2 regions of the Streptosporangium sp. NPDC053982 genome follow, and region 2 is predicted to be linked to the other one. Evidence: riboswitches for the same ligand, from Rfam matches in the RefSeq annotation. Region 2 holds a riboswitch; the other holds the start of a gene.
What was found. A riboswitch is a leader RNA that binds a small molecule or an ion and turns the genes downstream of it on or off. The one in region 2 is predicted to bind S-adenosylmethionine.
Positions count from the first base shown of each region.

Region 1 (7,568 bases), on a different contig from region 2:
CACGCTCTTCCTCGACACCGCCCCCGCGGCGGCAGCGGACGACCTGACGAGGACCGTGCACTACGGTGAGCTCGCCCAGGAACTGGTGAAGGTCGTGGAGGGCGAGCCGGTAGACCTGATCGAGACGCTCGCCCGGCGTCTGGCCGACGTCTGCCTGGCGTACGAGCCGGTGGAGTCGGCCGAGGTGAGCGTCCACAAACCGGCCGCGCCGATCCCGCTGCCGTTCGACGACGTGGTCGTGACGATCAGGAGAAGCCGGGAGGGCCGCGGATGAAGGTCGTGCTGGCGCTCGGCAGCAACCTGGGCGACCGCTTCGACACCCTGCAGGGCGCGCTGGACGCGCTCTTCGACGCGCCGGGGCTGGCCTTCGTCGCGGTGTCGCCGGTCTACGAGACCGACCCGGTCGGCGGCCCCGAACAGGGCCCGTACCTCAACGCGGTGGTGATCGCCGAGAGCTCCCTGGACCCCCGGACGATCCTCGAACGCGCCCAGAACGTGGAGAACGCCTTCGGGCGGATCCGGATGGAACGCTGGGGCGCCCGCACCCTCGACGTCGACCTCATCACGGTGGGGGACGTCGTCTCCGGCGACCCGGAGCTGACGCTGCCGCACCCCCGGGCGCACGAGCGGGCGTTCGTGCTGGTTCCGTGGTCGCGGGTCGATCCGGAGGCGACGCTGGCCGGGCGGCGGGTCACCGACCTGCTGGCCGGGCTGGACCAGGAGGGCGTGCGGCCGCGCGCGGATCTGACGCTGCAGAGGCCCGAGTGAGGCCCAGCCGCCCCGACGTGATCGTCGGGCTCATCGTCGTGTTCGGCGTCCTCACCTGGGTCGCGCTGAAGCCGTTCTACTCGTCCCTGCCGACCGTGCCGTGGACGGCGATCCCGACCGTCTTCCTGCTGGCGCTCGGCGAGGCGTACACCGGATGGATGACCAGGGCCCGGATCGAGCGCAGGCCGGACACCAAACCCGTCGAGCCGATGGCGGTGGCCCGCCTGGCCGCCCTGGCCCAGGCGTCGGCGTACGGCGGAGCCGTCTTCGCGGGCGTCTTCGCCGGGTTCGCCTTCTACACCGCGGACCTGCTGGAACAGGGCGTGCCACGCCGTGACTTCTTCATCGCCGGCGGCTCGTTCGTCGGCTGCGTGGTGCTGGTCTGCGCGGCGCTGTACCTGGAGCACTGCTGCCGGGTGCCCAAGGACCCCACCGAGAAGGGCCGGGAGGCCGGGCACTGAGGAGTCCCGGCCTTTCCCGCCGGTCGGCCACCCGGTGACCGTCCGGAGGCCGGGAGCGGCCGGGGAGCGGTGACCGGCCGGACCGTCTCCGGGGTCCGTCTTTCACCGGGGACGCCGGACCCGGACGCCGGGTCCGGCGGCGGCGTCACTTGTCGATGTCGCCGACCACGAAGAACATCGAGCCGAGGATGGCCACCATGTCGGAGACCAGGTGGCCGGGGAGCATCTCGCGCAGCACCTGGACGTTGTTGTATGAGGCCGAGCGGAGCTTCAGCCGCCACGGGGTCTTCTCGCCGCGTGAGACGAGGTAGTAGCCGTTGAGGCCGAGCGGGTTCTCCGTCCAGGCGTAGGTGTGGCCCTCGGGGACCTTGAGCACCTTGGGCAGGCGCTGGTTGATCGGCCCCGGCGGCAGCTCGCGCAGCCGTTCCAGGCAGGCGTCGGCCAGGTCGAGGGAGACCTTCACCTGCTCCAGCAGCACCTCGAACCGGGCGTGGCAGTCGCCGGCCTCCCGGGTGACGACCCGCACCGGCAGCTCGCCGTAGGCGAGGTAGGGCTCGTCCCGGCGCAGGTCCATGTCCACGCCGGAGGCACGGGCGATCGGGCCGCTCACGCCGTACTGCATGATCGTCTCGCGGTCCAGGACGCCCACCCCGCGGGTGCGGGCGAGGAAGATCTCGTTGTCCACGATCAGGTTCTCGATGTCGGGCAGCCGCCGCCGCACGTCGGCGACGGCCCGCGCCGCCCGCTCCGACCAGCCCTCGGGCAGCTCCTCCTTCAGGCCGCCGACCCGGTTGAACATGTAGTGCATCCGCCCGCCGGAGACCTCCTCCATCACGGCCTGGAGGGTCTCGCGCTCACGGAACGCGTAGAAGACGGGGGTGATCGCGCCGAGCTCCAGCGGGTAGGAGCCGAGGAACATCAGGTGGCTGAGCACCCGGTTCAGCTCGGCCAGCAGCGTGCGGGTCCAGACGGCCCGGGGCGGCGTCTCCATGCCGATCATCCGTTCCACCGCGAGCACCACGCCCAGCTCGTTGGCGAACGCCGACAGCCAGTCGTGCCGGTTGGCCAGCACGATGATCTGCCGGTAGTCGCGCACCTCGAACAGCTTCTCCGCGCCGCGGTGCATGTAGCCCACGACGGGTTCGGCCGAGCTGATCAGCTCTCCGTCCAGGGTGAGCCGCAGCCGCAGCACCCCGTGGGTGGAGGGGTGCTGCGGTCCGATGTTGAGGACCATGTCCTCGGTGGCGAGCTCCTTGCCCTGCGCGCCGGGAGCCACCGGCCCGTCAGCCGGGGCCGGCCGTACGGCCTCCGCCCCGGCCCCGATGCCCACGTGCAGCTCCCGGGACGCCCCTTCGGTGCGACGCTCACTCATAGGGCTATGCTCCCACGTCAGCGTCGCGCGGCAATCTCCCGCAGGGCGGACACCAGGCGGTCCACGTGCTCGTCGACGGTGCCGATGCCGATCGACGCGCGGACGGCCGAGGCGGTCCCGTCGTCGCAGCCGCCGTCGGCGGCGTCCGGCCGCCGCGGGTCGCGGTCGGCGTCCGGGCGGTGGGCGTCCAGGAGGTGCCGGACGAAGGGGTGGGCGCAGAACCTGCCGTCCCGGACGCCGATGCCGTACTCGGAGGACAGTATCTCGGCGACCTCCCGGGCGGTACGGCCGGCCACGGTGAAGGAGACGATGCCGACGCGGGGATGGGCGGGGTCCCACAGGGACAGCTCACGAACCCCCTCGATCCCGGCGATCCCGGCACGCAGCCGGGCGAGGAGACGCTCCTCCTCGCGGACCAGCGCGGTCCAGCCGGTCGCGGTCAGCGCGTCGCAGGCGGCGGCGAGGGCGACGGCGCCGAGGACGTTCGGGGTGCCGGCCTCGTGGCGGGCCTCGGGGTCGTCGTGCCAGTCGGCCTCCCCGCCGTCCGCGACCGCCCGCACCGCACCCCCGCCGCGCAGGTACGGCTCGGCTCCGGACAGCCAGTCCGGGCGGCCGATCAGCGCGCCCGTGCCGAACGGCGCGTAGAGCTTGTGACCGGAGAAGACCACGTAGTCCAGGTCGAGCGCGGTCAGGTTGACCGGGCGGTGCGGGACGAGCTGGGCGGCGTCCACCAGGACGCGGGCGCCGTGCCGGTGGGCGATGTGCGCCAGCGCGGCGATCGGCCACAGCTCCCCGGTGACGTTGGAGGCGGCGGTCACGACCAGCAGTTTGGGGCCCTCGATCTCGGCGAGCGCCCGGTCCGCGGCGCGGACCGCCTCACCCGGGAACGCCGGCGGCGCCAGCCGTACGGCACGCCGCCACGGCAGCAGCGAGGCGTGGTGCTCGGTGTCGAAGACCACGACCGTGGTCCCCTCGGGCAGGCAGCGGGCCAGCAGGTTGGTGGCGTCGGTGGTGTTGCGGGTGAAGACCACCGCGTCGTCCGGGCGGGCCCCGGCGAAGGCGCGGACCGTGTGCCGGGCCCGCTCGTAGCGGGCGGTGGTGAGCTGGGAGGCGTAGCCGGCGCCGCGGTGGACGCTGGAGTAGGCCGGGAGCGCGGCGGCGACGGCGGCGCTCACCGGCTCCAGACAGGGCGCGCTGGCGGCGTAGTCGAAGTTGGCGTAGGGGACCAGCCGGCCGCCGCGGACCGGGACTTCGAGGTCAGCGCCGAGCACCGCCGGGATCCGCCGGGCCTCGGGCACGCGGGTCCCGGGGAGGGTGCTTCCCGGTACGGCGGTTCCCGGGACGGCCGGGGTGCTTCCGGCGGCGGGGGCGGCGGTTTCCGGGGCGGCCGGGGCGTTTCCGGCGGCGGTTCGCGTGGTGCGGTCGGCCACGTCGCCGGAAGCGGTGTCGGCGGGGGCGGTGGAGGCGAAGATCGTCAGGGTGGACACGCCCGTGCTCCTTAGGAGGTCATCGGACCCCAAGCCACGGCGTCGATGCGTGGAGTCCGCGCTTGCCCGGCGCACCTCGCGCCGGACCAGGTCCTCACCCGGGGCACCCCGCCGCGGACGCGAGGGTTGCCGGCCAGCTAGCCGGGGCTTGTCGCTGGCACTCATGACCTACCGGGGACTATAATCGACGACAGCGGCCCCGCCGCAAGCTCCGTGTCTCGGAATGCGGACAGATGTCTCGTGGATCTCCGGGGCCTTGGGGCCCGGCCACCTGGGACATTACGATGTCTACGTGCGCTTTGATCCTTGGAATCCGGAATTCGTCGCCCACCCTTACGACGTCTACGACGAGCTGCGACGCGAGCGGCCGGTCGGCTTCTTCGAGCCGACGGGCCAGTGGCTGATCGCCCGGCACGCCGACGTCAACGCGCTGCTGCGTGACCGCCGGCTGGGCCGGTCCTACCTGCACGTGGCGACCCACGCCGAGTTCGGCAGGCCGGACGACCCGGAGTTCCAGGACCCGTTCTGGCGGGTGATCAGGGCCGGGATGCTCGACGTCGAGCCGCCGGTGCACACCCGGCTGCGCCGGCTGGTCTCCAAGGCGTTCACCCCGCGCATGGTCGAGACGCTGCGCCCCAAGGTCGCCCGGATCGCCGGAGAGCTGGTCGAGGCGTTCGCCGAACGCGGCGGCGGCGACCTCATCTCCGAGGTGGCCGAGCCGCTCCCGGTGACCGTGATCGCCGAGATGCTCGGCGTGCCCGAGGCCGACCGGCACCTGCTGCGGCCCTGGTCGGCCGACATCTGCGGGATGTACGAACTCAACCCCTCGGTCGAGGCCCAGCACACCGCCGTACGCGCGGCCGAGGAGTTCTCCGCCTACCTCGTCGAGCTGGCGCGTGCCCGCCGTACCGACCCCGGCGACGACCTGATCAGCGCGCTCGCCCAGGTGGCCGACGAGGGCGACCGGCTCACCGAGGAGGAGCTGGTCGGCACCTGCGTGCTGCTGCTCAACGCCGGGCACGAGGCCACGGTCAACGTCACCGGCAACGGCTGGTGGTCGCTGTTCCGCAACCCGGCCGAGCTGGAACGGCTGCGCGCCGACCACGGCCTGCTGCCCAGCGCGATCGAGGAACTGATGCGCTGGGACACCCCGCTGCAGATGTTCGAGCGCTGGGTGCTGGAGGACATCACCGTGGGAGGGATCGACATCCCGCGCGGCTCGGAGGTGGCGCTGCTGTTCGGCTCGGCCAACCGCGACCCCGAGGTCTTCGCCGACCCCGAGCGCCTCGACGTGGGCCGGGTGGACAACCCGCACATCTCCTTCGGCGCGGGCATCCACTTCTGCCTCGGCGCGCCCCTCGCCCGGATCGAGCTGATCGAGTCGTTCGGCGCCCTGCTGCGCCGGGCCCCGAAGATGGAACTCACCGCCGAGCCGACCTGGGGCCCCGGCTACGTCATCCGCGGCCTCACGGCCCTCGACGTGAGGATCTGAACCCGTCCGTACGCCCTGCGGAGGTCGAACCGGACTCGCACCTTCACGGAAGGGCGGGACCGGCTTCGGTCCGGAGACTCGGCCCAAGGACATGAACCGACTCGGATCAGGCCGACTGCCTGCGATGACGTCTGGTTTCGCCCGGCGGTCGCCGACTACTCGGTGTCCTTGGGATGTCGAGGTGAGGCGTAGATCACCCATACGGTGCGGGTGTCGTCATCGATGGCATAGCGCACCCGCCCGCCGCTGGTGACTTCGAATTCCCACTGTTCCAGATCCTTGCCGTTGTGGCGATGAGTCGCGAGATCACCGCGTAGGCGATGCTGACGATCATGACTGGATCGCGAACGGGGGTCGGCCCGCAGTACCTCGAAGCATCGGCGCGTATTGGCCAGAGCGTGGCGGCACAGCTCTTCCCAGCCCCTGACCGCGTCACCGGTACCGAATCGAACATCCCACTCACCATCCGGTGGTGGCACCGTGACCCGGTCTCCGCGCTTGGGGCTCACGCCGAAACCCGCACGGGGCCGAAGTCGCCGCTCGTGGGCTTTCGGGCTTCGGCGTGGAGTGCGGGGTCGGCCTTGATCCTGGCGGTGGCCCGCCAGCCCGCGATGACCTCCTGGCTTGTGGTGTCGACATCCAGCTCAGCCGCGTCGGACAGCGCTTCGACCAGTTCCAGGGTGAAGGCGCGAAGCTCGTCCACCGACAGATGGCGAACCCAGGGGAAGACCTCCGGCATGGCGATGACCAGTGCGCGTGCGGTGGGGTCATGCTTGATCAACGCAAGGAACAACCGGGACGCGGTGGCCAGCGTTTGTTCGCGCTCTTCTTCGCGGTCCGCCGCGGTCAAGTAGAAATCCGGGGCGTCCCGATGCGTGACGCGCACGCGCCCCAGGCGCGCCGCGCGCTCGGCGACCGCGCGGGGATTCCGTGAGAGATCGGAAAAGGTCACCGCGTCGGCCTGGCTGGTGCTCACCTCTCGAATGTACATCAGAACGTATTCTGATGTCAGTCGGTCAACCCGGGAGGTCGCCTGTTGATCGGTGCCGAGTTCTGGGAGCGCGTCCCTGCGGAGGGTGAACCGGCCGGGAGCCCCCGCTCCTGCTGGCTGCGGGGTTACTCGGCTCGGATCGGTGATCGACTACCTGGGCCGGTCGATTGTCCTGCGGCTCTCCGCGCAACCCTTTCGGCATTCGGTATGACCGAAGATGTATTCGCTCTATGCGAAGCATGGCGCCGCCCATTGTTCCGACCATCCGCTGGCTGAGCCCCTGACTGAGATCCTCCGTTATGTGTACGGGCCCCACTGGAGTACCAGCGGCCCGGACCGTGTTCTCGGACCGGCCGCCAGGGCATGGCGGTGCGGGACGGGGGCGCTCCGCACCGCCATGCCGGTTCAGGGTGCGGCCACGTCATCCCGGCGGTTCGGTACGGCGTGCCGCCGCGCCGATCCCCGGATCGGCGCGCTGGAGCGGGAGCCAGGGAGTCGGCGGCGGGTGCGGCCCGGAGCCCCTCCGCCCCAGGCCGCACGTCGGCGACGCGGTGACGCGCACCCGAAGGCCGGCCCGCCGCCGCGTCCGTTCATGGGTGGCATCACGCCGGTGGAGCGGGCGCCAAGCCCACTCAAGGGGTCGTGGAACCCGCCGGGGAAGGCGGAAGGCCCGTTCCGGGAAGCCCACGGCCCGTAACACCTCGGAGCGGGCCGGATGACTCGGCCGTCCCTTCCGCGATGCCGCGCGGGCCGGGCATCCGAGCCGCCTCCTCCTGCCGGGCGACCTCGGCCCGAAGCTCCTCGAAGGTGTCGGCGTCCACGGTCCGGTACGGCGGGCCGTCCCACCGCGACCCCTCGGCGAAGGGGCGCTCCCGGCTGGCCCAGAACCGTCCGGCGTCGCTGCGGATGATCCGCCACCCGGGAATCGCCGGTCGGGATCGTGCGGTCTCGGGCTGTTCCACGGGTCGGACCTCCGTCATCGCGTCCAGGGCCTGTC
Region 1 is NZ_JBVJKQ010000002.1:411,559-419,126, forward strand. It holds gene folB (dihydroneopterin aldolase) at 1-274, shown strand, start outside; gene folK (2-amino-4-hydroxy-6-hydroxymethyldihydropteridine diphosphokinase) at 271-768, shown strand; gene ACZ6W9_RS04685 (DUF3180 domain-containing protein) at 765-1,229, shown strand; gene ACZ6W9_RS04690 (NADH-quinone oxidoreductase subunit D) at 1,375-2,601, opposite strand; gene ACZ6W9_RS04695 (aminotransferase class V-fold PLP-dependent enzyme) at 2,619-3,899, opposite strand; SAM riboswitch class IV at 4,142-4,257, opposite strand; gene ACZ6W9_RS04700 (cytochrome P450) at 4,381-5,580, shown strand; gene ACZ6W9_RS04705 (hypothetical protein) at 5,736-6,089, opposite strand; gene ACZ6W9_RS04710 (hypothetical protein) at 6,086-6,556, opposite strand.
Region 1: it holds a riboswitch for S-adenosylmethionine, as region 2 does, so the genes downstream of both, ACZ6W9_RS04695 (aminotransferase class V-fold PLP-dependent enzyme) here and thrC (threonine synthase) in region 2, are expected to answer to the same signal.

Region 2 (7,568 bases):
GTCCAGGGAGCCCTGGGCGACGCCTACGGCTTCTGAGGCCCCGCTCCGGGACACACCCGCCGCCCGGTCACCCGAAACCCGGCGGCCCCGGGAACGCTCCCGCGCTCACGTCTCGCCCGGCTTCTGAGGCGTCGTTCCGCGGATGCGACCGCGTGTCGTCCGGCTTCCGGGTCTCCGCTCGGAGGCGTCCCCGCGTGTCGTCCGGCTTTCCCGGCCTTTCGCCTGATGGGCGGATTAGAGTGGTGCCGCCCGTACCCGGTGATCGGCCGTGGTGCGCGCCGGTCTCCCCTCGCGCCGTGTCCGTCAGCGCCAGGGGAGAGATCCATGCTTCGCAGACGTCCAGTCGCCGTGGGGTGCGTCCTCGCGGCCGTCGCCCTCGTCGTGACGACCCCCGTGGCCCCGGCGTTCTCCGCGGCCCAGGATGTCGGTAAGGCGCAGGAACTCCGGAACCCCCTGAGCTCCGGGGGCGCTTCGAGCGCCCGGAGCGTCCGGAAACCGCCGCACGGCATGATCGAGGCGCTCCAGCGCGACCTCGGCCTCACGGCACAGGAGGCCCAGGCCCGGCTGGACAACGAGATCCGGTACGCGCCGATCGAGGCCCGGCTCCGCCGGGAGCTCGGGGCGGGTTTCGGCGGCTCCTGGCTGGAGGGGAGGGTCGCGCAGGTGCTGATCGTGGCCACCACCGACCTCGCCGCGGCTCCCCTGATCACCACCGCGGGCGCCCAGCCCAAGATCGTCGCCCGGTCGCTGGCCCGGCTCACCGCGGTCAAGGACGAGCTCGACAAGGATCTGGCCGCCGCGGGAGAGGCGGGCGGTTTCGCCAGGTACGTCGATGTCCGCACCAACCAGGTGGTCATCCGTACGACCGTGCCGGAGCAGACCCGCAACCTCGTCGGGCTCACCGGCGTGAGCCAGGAGGCGGTGCGGGTGGAGGCCTCGGCCAGGCGGTTCCGGCCCCTGTACGACCTCCGGGGCGGCGACGCCTACCGCATCGACAGCGCGTGGCGCTGCTCGGTCGGCTTCTCCGCCACGAAGGGCGCCCAGAACGGCTTCGTCAGCGCGGGACACTGCGGCGACGCGGGCAGCGTCACCACCGGGTACAACAACGTCGCCCAGGGCGTCTTCGAGGGCTCCAGCTTCCCCGGCGACGACCACTCCTGGATCACGGTGAACACGAACTGGCGGCCCACCCCGGACGTGGTCAGCACCGGCGGCACGATCGGCGTCACCGGCTCCCGGGAGGCGATCGAGGGCGCGTCGGTCTGCCGGTCCGGCTCGACGACCGGCTGGCACTGCGGCACCGTACGGCAGCGCGACGTCACCGTCGTCTACGACGAGACCCAGACGGTCTCGCAGCTCACCCTCACCGACGCCTGCGCCGAGCCGGGCGACTCCGGCGGGCCGTTCGTCTCCGTCGACCAGGCCCAGGGGGTCCTGTCGGGCGGCAACGGCAACTGCACCGCGGGAGGCGAGACGGTCTTCCAGCCGGTCACCGAGATCCTCTCCGCCTACGGCGTGAGCCTGGTGGTCGACGAGCCCGTCCCGCCGGAGACCGGCTGCGCCTGCCCCTGCTACCCGCGGCGGGTGGCCGGGACGCTCAGCGTGGGCGGTCTCGCCTACCAGCCGAGCGGAAGCTACTACCGGACCACGGCCTACAGGCTGCACACCGGCTGCCTGGAGGGCCCGGCGGGCAGCGACTTCGACCTCTACCTGCAGAGGTGGAACGGCCGGAGCTGGGTCGTCGTGGCGAGCGACACCGGTCCGGCCGCCGACAAGTCGATCTCCTATCTCGGCGCGGCCGGCCGCTACCGCTACCGGGTGAACGCCCGCACCGGTTCCGGCCCCTACACGCTGGGCTACACGAACACCGCCCCGCTTCCGCCGGCGGTCCCGGTGACGCCGGGAACCCCGGACACCCCGGGCGCCCCGGCTCCCGGAACCCCGGCTCCGGGCGTCACGGCAGCTCCGGAGACCCCGACCGCTTCGGGAACCCCGAGCGCCCCGGAGACCGCTGAGGCCGTACGCGGCTGTCACGGAGGCGCCGCGCCGTCCACGCGGTCCGGCGGGGAGCCGGCGGCCGGCGGGCTCGCCCAGCCGGAACCGGAGTGCGCCTGCCCGTGCTACCGGACCACGACCCCGGGGACGCTCGCCCTGGGCCGCTCCGCCTACCTGCCGAGCGGCGGCTACTACCGGACGACGGCGACCGAGGTCCATCTGGCGTGCCTGGACGGCCCCGACGGCAGCGACTTCGACCTCTACCTGCAGAGGTGGAACGGCCGGAGCTGGGTCACCGTGGCGAGTGAGACCGGTCCGAACCCCGACGAGACGCTCCGCTACCAGGGACCGGCCGGCCGCTACCGCTACCGGGTGACCGCCGCGAGCGGCTCCGGCGGCTACACGCTGGGCTACCAGCACGACCTGCCCTGAAGGACGGACCCCCGGGAGGTCGTATGTTCCACGGTCGCGCCGTAGCCGCCGGATGTGCCCTCTTCTCCGCCGCCGTGCTCGCCGCCGTCACGCCCTCGGCGGTCCGGGCGGAGCCCGAGCCCCTGGCCGCCGTCCGGGACGCCCCGGTCGTACGGTTCCCGGCGGCGCGGCCCGAGCGCGGAGCCCTCGCGGGTCTCCCCGCGGCGCGGCCCGGCCGCGGAGCCCGCGTGCGCCCCGCCGCGGTCCGGTCTCGGCACGACTCCACGGAGCGCGGAGGGCGGGCGCGGCAGGCCGGGCGGGCGGGCCTGCCGTACAACGCGCCGCCGCCGGGCATGCTCCAGGCCCTCCAGCGCGACCTCGGCCTCAGCGCCGAGCAGGCCCAGGCCCGGCTGCTCAACGAGATCCGCCTGGCTCCGGTCGAGGCGAGACTGCGGGTGGCGCTCGGCGACCGCTTCGGCGGCTCGTGGTTCCAGGGAACCGTCGCGCAGAACCTCGTGGTGGCCACCACCGACCCCGACGACATCCCCAAAATCGTCGCCCAGGGCGCTCATGCCGAGGTCGTCGAGCACTCGCTGGTCGAACTCGGCGCGGTCAAGGACAAGCTCGACGCCGCGCTGCCCGCCCGCCCGACGGGCGGGGGGAGCGTGCGCTACGTCGACGTGCGGAACAACAAGGTCGTCGTGCTGTCCGAGGAGCCGGTGCAGACCGAGGCCGTCATCAGGGACATCGGCGTGGACGGCAGGACGATCGTGGTGGTGCCGTCCACCGAGCGTCCCCGGCCGCTCTACGACCTGGTGGGGGGCAGCCCCTTCTACGTCGGGGTCTCTCTGCGCTGCACGGTCGGCTTCTCCGTGCTCCACGGCGGCGCGGGCGGCTTCGTCAGCGCCGGCCACTGCGGCAAGGTGGGAGAGAAGACCAACGGCTACAACCGGGTGCCCCAGGGCGTCTTCCGGGGGTCGGTGTTCCCGTCGAGCGACTTCTCCTGGATCCAGGTCAACGACGACTGGACGCCCAAGCCTACGGTGGGCAACGCCGACGGCGGCGTCCTGCCCATCGCCGGGGACCGGCCGGCCATCGAGGGGGCGTCGGTGTGCCGGTCCGGCTCCACCTCCGACTGGTACTGCGGTCTCATCCTGCAGCGCGACGTCAGCGTCTCCTATCCGCAGGGGAACGTCTTCGGGCTGACCCGCACCAGCGTCTGCGCCGACCGGGGCGACTCCGGCGGCCCGTTCGTCTCGGTGGACCAGGCCCAGGGGGTGCTCTCCGGCGGCTCCGGCTCCTGTTTCCCGGGCTCCGGGTTCAGCTACTTCCAGCCGGTCGCAAAGATCCTCTCGACGTACGGCCTGACCCTGCTGACCGTCGACGGCACCCTGCGGCCGACCACGGGCACCTGCACCGGCTATCCCGCCTCCGCCCAGAGCATCCTGAAGGAGGGGCAGGCCGCCTACCGGCCCGTGAACCCCCGGAACCGGGCGAGGAGCGGCTACTACCGGTCGAGGACCGCCGGGACCCACTACGGCTGCGTGAACTCCAACGACGGCACCGACGTCGACCTGTACCTGGAGAAGTGGGCGGCCGGCTCCGGCTGGCGGACCGTCGCCTCCTCGGTCAGCCCGTACCCCTTCGAGACGATCACCTATGAGGGCACGCCCGGCTACTACCGCTACCGGGTGGTCGCCGTGGCGGGCGGCGGGCCCTTCCTCCTGGGGTACCGTCACCCGTGACGGGCCTTTTCACCGTCCGTCGTCCGGGGAATGACACGCGTCGTCTCGCACAGTGAGACATCTGGTCAGAACGCCCGGCGGCCGGGGTAAAGTGCGAGAGACCCGTTCATCGGGTCCACAACTTCATATTGCTCATCCAGAGGGGTGGAGGGACCGGCCCTGCGAAGCCCCGGCAACCCTCCCGGTTCAAACTCGCGACATGGCGGGGTCGGCCGGGACAGGTGCCAATTCCGGTCCGTGGCCAGGGTGGTCGCGGACGAAGATGAGGGAAAGGCCTCGCTTCATGGCGCTCGCAGAAACACGGATCCCCACCTCCGCCCCCGTCTCCGCCGGCACCGCGCCCGACGGCCGCTTCGGCCCCGCCGTGGCCCTCTCCTGCCGGGAGTGCGGCACCCGCTACGACCTCGGCCCGAGCTTCGCCTGTATCGAGTGTTTCGGCCCCCTGGAGATCGCCTACGACTTCGGGCGCGTCACGCGCGAGCAGATCGCCGCCGGCCCGGCGAACATCTGGCGCTACCGCGCGCTGCTGCCCGTCCCGGAGAACGTCGCCGCCCGGCCCAACACGGAGCCCGGCTGGACCAGGCTGGTCGACGCGGGCAACCTCGCCCGCGAGCTGGGCCTGCGCTCGCTGCACGTGAAGGACGACTCGGGCAACCCGACGCACTCGTTCAAGGACCGCGTGGTGGCCATCGCCGTCGAGGCGGCCCGCAACTTCGGCTTCCACACCCTGTCGTGCTCCTCCACCGGCAACCTCGCCGGCGCGGTGACCTCGGCCGCCGCCCGCGCCGGGTTGGACGCCTGCGTGTTCATCCCCGCCGACCTGGAGCAGGCCAAGATCGTCATGGCCTCGGTGTACGGCGGGAAGCTCGTCGGCATCGAGGGCACCTACGACGACGTCAACCGGTTCTGCTCGGAGCTCATCGGCGACGAGCTGGGTGAGCGGTGGGGCTTCGTCAACGTCAACCTGCGCCCGTACTACGCCGAGGGCTCCAAGACCCTGGCGTACGAGATCGCCGAGCAGCTCGGCTGGCGACTCCCCGACCAGATCGTCGTCCCGGTGGCGTCCGGCTCCCAACTCACGAAGATCGACAAGGGGTTCAAGGAGCTGATCGCGCTCGGGCTCGTCGAGGAGAAGCCCTATCGGATCTTCGCCGCGCAGGCCGAGGGCTGCTCGCCGGTCTCGGCCGCCTACAAGGCGGGTCACGATGTGATCCGCCCGGTACGGCCGGACACGATCGCCAAGTCGCTGGCCATCGGCAACCCGGCCGACGGCCCCTACGTGCTGGACATCGCCCGGCGCACCGGCGGCGCGGTGGAGGACGTCACGGACGCCGAGATCGTCGCCGCGATCAGGCTGCTGGCCAGGACCGAGGGCATCTTCGCCGAGACCGCGGGCGGCGTCACGGTCGGCGTGCTGCGCAAGCTGGCCGCCGAGGGGCGGCTCGACCCCGACGCCGAGACCGTGGTGCTCAACACCGGTGACGGCCTGAAGACCCTCGACGCGGTGGCGGGCGAGGCCCGTCCCACCGCGGTCATCCGCCCCTCGCTTGACGAATTCCGCTCGGTCATCGCCTGAAATCACCGGAAAGGTGCTTAATAATGAGTGTCTCTGTACGGATTCCGACAATTCTCCGGACGTACACCGGTGGTGCGGCCGAGGTGAACGCCGAGGGTGAGACCCTCCGCGAGGTGCTGCGGAAACTCGACGCCGACTTCCCCGGGATCGGCGCCCGGATTCTCGACGACTCCGGCAAGATTCGCAGGTTCGTCAACGTCTATGTCGGCGATGAGGACGTCCGCTTCGCCGACAACCTGGACACCGCGACGCCGTCCGGCGTCCAGATCTCCATCATCCCGGCGGTCGCCGGGGGCTGACCCCGTCGTCCCCGCGCTCCGGGCCGCCGTCCCGTACGGCGCCCGCCGACGCCCGCTCCGGCCTGGCCGGGGCGGGTGTCGCGCTTTCGGGAGGATGTCCATATCGGCGCTTGTTGAAATAATGCAATATTTGATCAGCGGGCCCGATGGCAAAACTATGTTCTCGTGCTGCATTCGTACGTAAAGCGGCAGTTTGCTGGTTGACTCTGTTGCCCTACGGCGTACCACAGGTATGGTCGAGAACGATCGACGCAGGCGATGTGTCCGCCTCGGAGATTGAGGACGTCGCGAGAGGAATGGGCGATGTCCTCAAGTCCAGTAAGAGGAGTCGGAAGTGGCGCAAGGCACCGTCAAATGGTTCAACGCGGACAAGGGCTACGGCTTCATCGCGGTAGACGGTGGTAAGGATGTGTTCGTCCATTACTCCGCGATCATGATGGACGGCTATCGCGCACTCGAACAGGGCCAGCGGGTCGAGTTCGAGATCACCCAGGGGCAGAAAGGCCCGCAGGCGGAGTCCGTGAGGGCCGTCTGAGGCAGCCGTCCCCCCGGACGCGCAAAAGGGGCGCGCCGGACGGACCCCCGTGGCAGCGCAGTCCACGCGGGCCCTCGGCGCGCCGGCCCGGTCCACCGTGTCCCCTCGGAGGGCCGGGCCCTCGCCGTACCGGGGTCTCTCCGTGCCGGAGGCCCGAATCCGCCGGGACACGGCGGCCGGGATCCGGTCGCGCGGGGCGGTGGCCGGGGGCGAGACCGTGCGGGGCGTCCGCCGTAACGGGTCGTCGCGGGAGGCCGTCACCTCCCGGGCAGGTCAACGCGACGTCGCTTGCACTCGACAGGGTAGAGTGCTAAATAGTTTGTTGGCACTCACCGAGGGCGAGTGCCAACCCTGGATCGGGACGATGGGATCCGCCGAACGGAGTCGCGGATCCGAATGCCGTCGCGGGCGTCGGCTCGATCCGGTGCAAGCCACCCTGTGTTCGGGAGGTCTAGCCGTATGGCAGCCAAGATGATCGCGTTTGACGAGGACGCCCGGCGCGGTCTCGAGCGTGGTATGAACCAGCTCGCGGACGCCGTCAAGGTGACCCTGGGCCCGAAGGGCCGCAACGTCGTCCTGGAGAAGAAGTGGGGCGCCCCCACGATCACCAACGACGGTGTGTCCATCGCCAAGGAGATCGAGCTCGAGGACCCGTGGGAGAAGATCGGGGCCGAGCTCGTCAAGGAAGTCGCCAAGAAGACCGACGACGTCGCCGGTGACGGCACCACCACCGCCACCGTCCTCGCGCAGGCCCTGGTTCGCGAGGGTCTCCGCAACGTGGCCGCCGGCGCCAACCCGATGGGCCTGAAGAAGGGCATCGAGGCCTCCGTCGAGCGTGTCTCCGAGGAACTGCTCAAGCTCGCCAAGGACGTGGAGACGAAGGCGCAGATCGCCTCCACGGCCTCCATCTCCGCGGGCGACCCGCAGATCGGCGAGATGATCGCCGAGGCGATGGACAAGGTCGGCAAGGAAGGCGTCATCACCGTCGAGGAGAGCAACACCTTCGG
Region 2 is NZ_JBVJKQ010000013.1:21,380-28,947, forward strand. It holds gene ACZ6W9_RS23985 (RNA polymerase sigma factor) at 1-36, shown strand, start outside; gene ACZ6W9_RS23990 (trypsin-like serine protease) at 325-2,427, shown strand; gene ACZ6W9_RS23995 (S1 family peptidase) at 2,451-4,151, shown strand; SAM riboswitch class I at 4,281-4,420, shown strand; gene thrC (threonine synthase) at 4,435-5,727, shown strand; gene ACZ6W9_RS24005 (MoaD/ThiS family protein) at 5,751-6,026, shown strand; gene ACZ6W9_RS24010 (cold-shock protein) at 6,361-6,561, shown strand; gene groL (chaperonin GroEL) at 7,021-7,568, shown strand, end outside.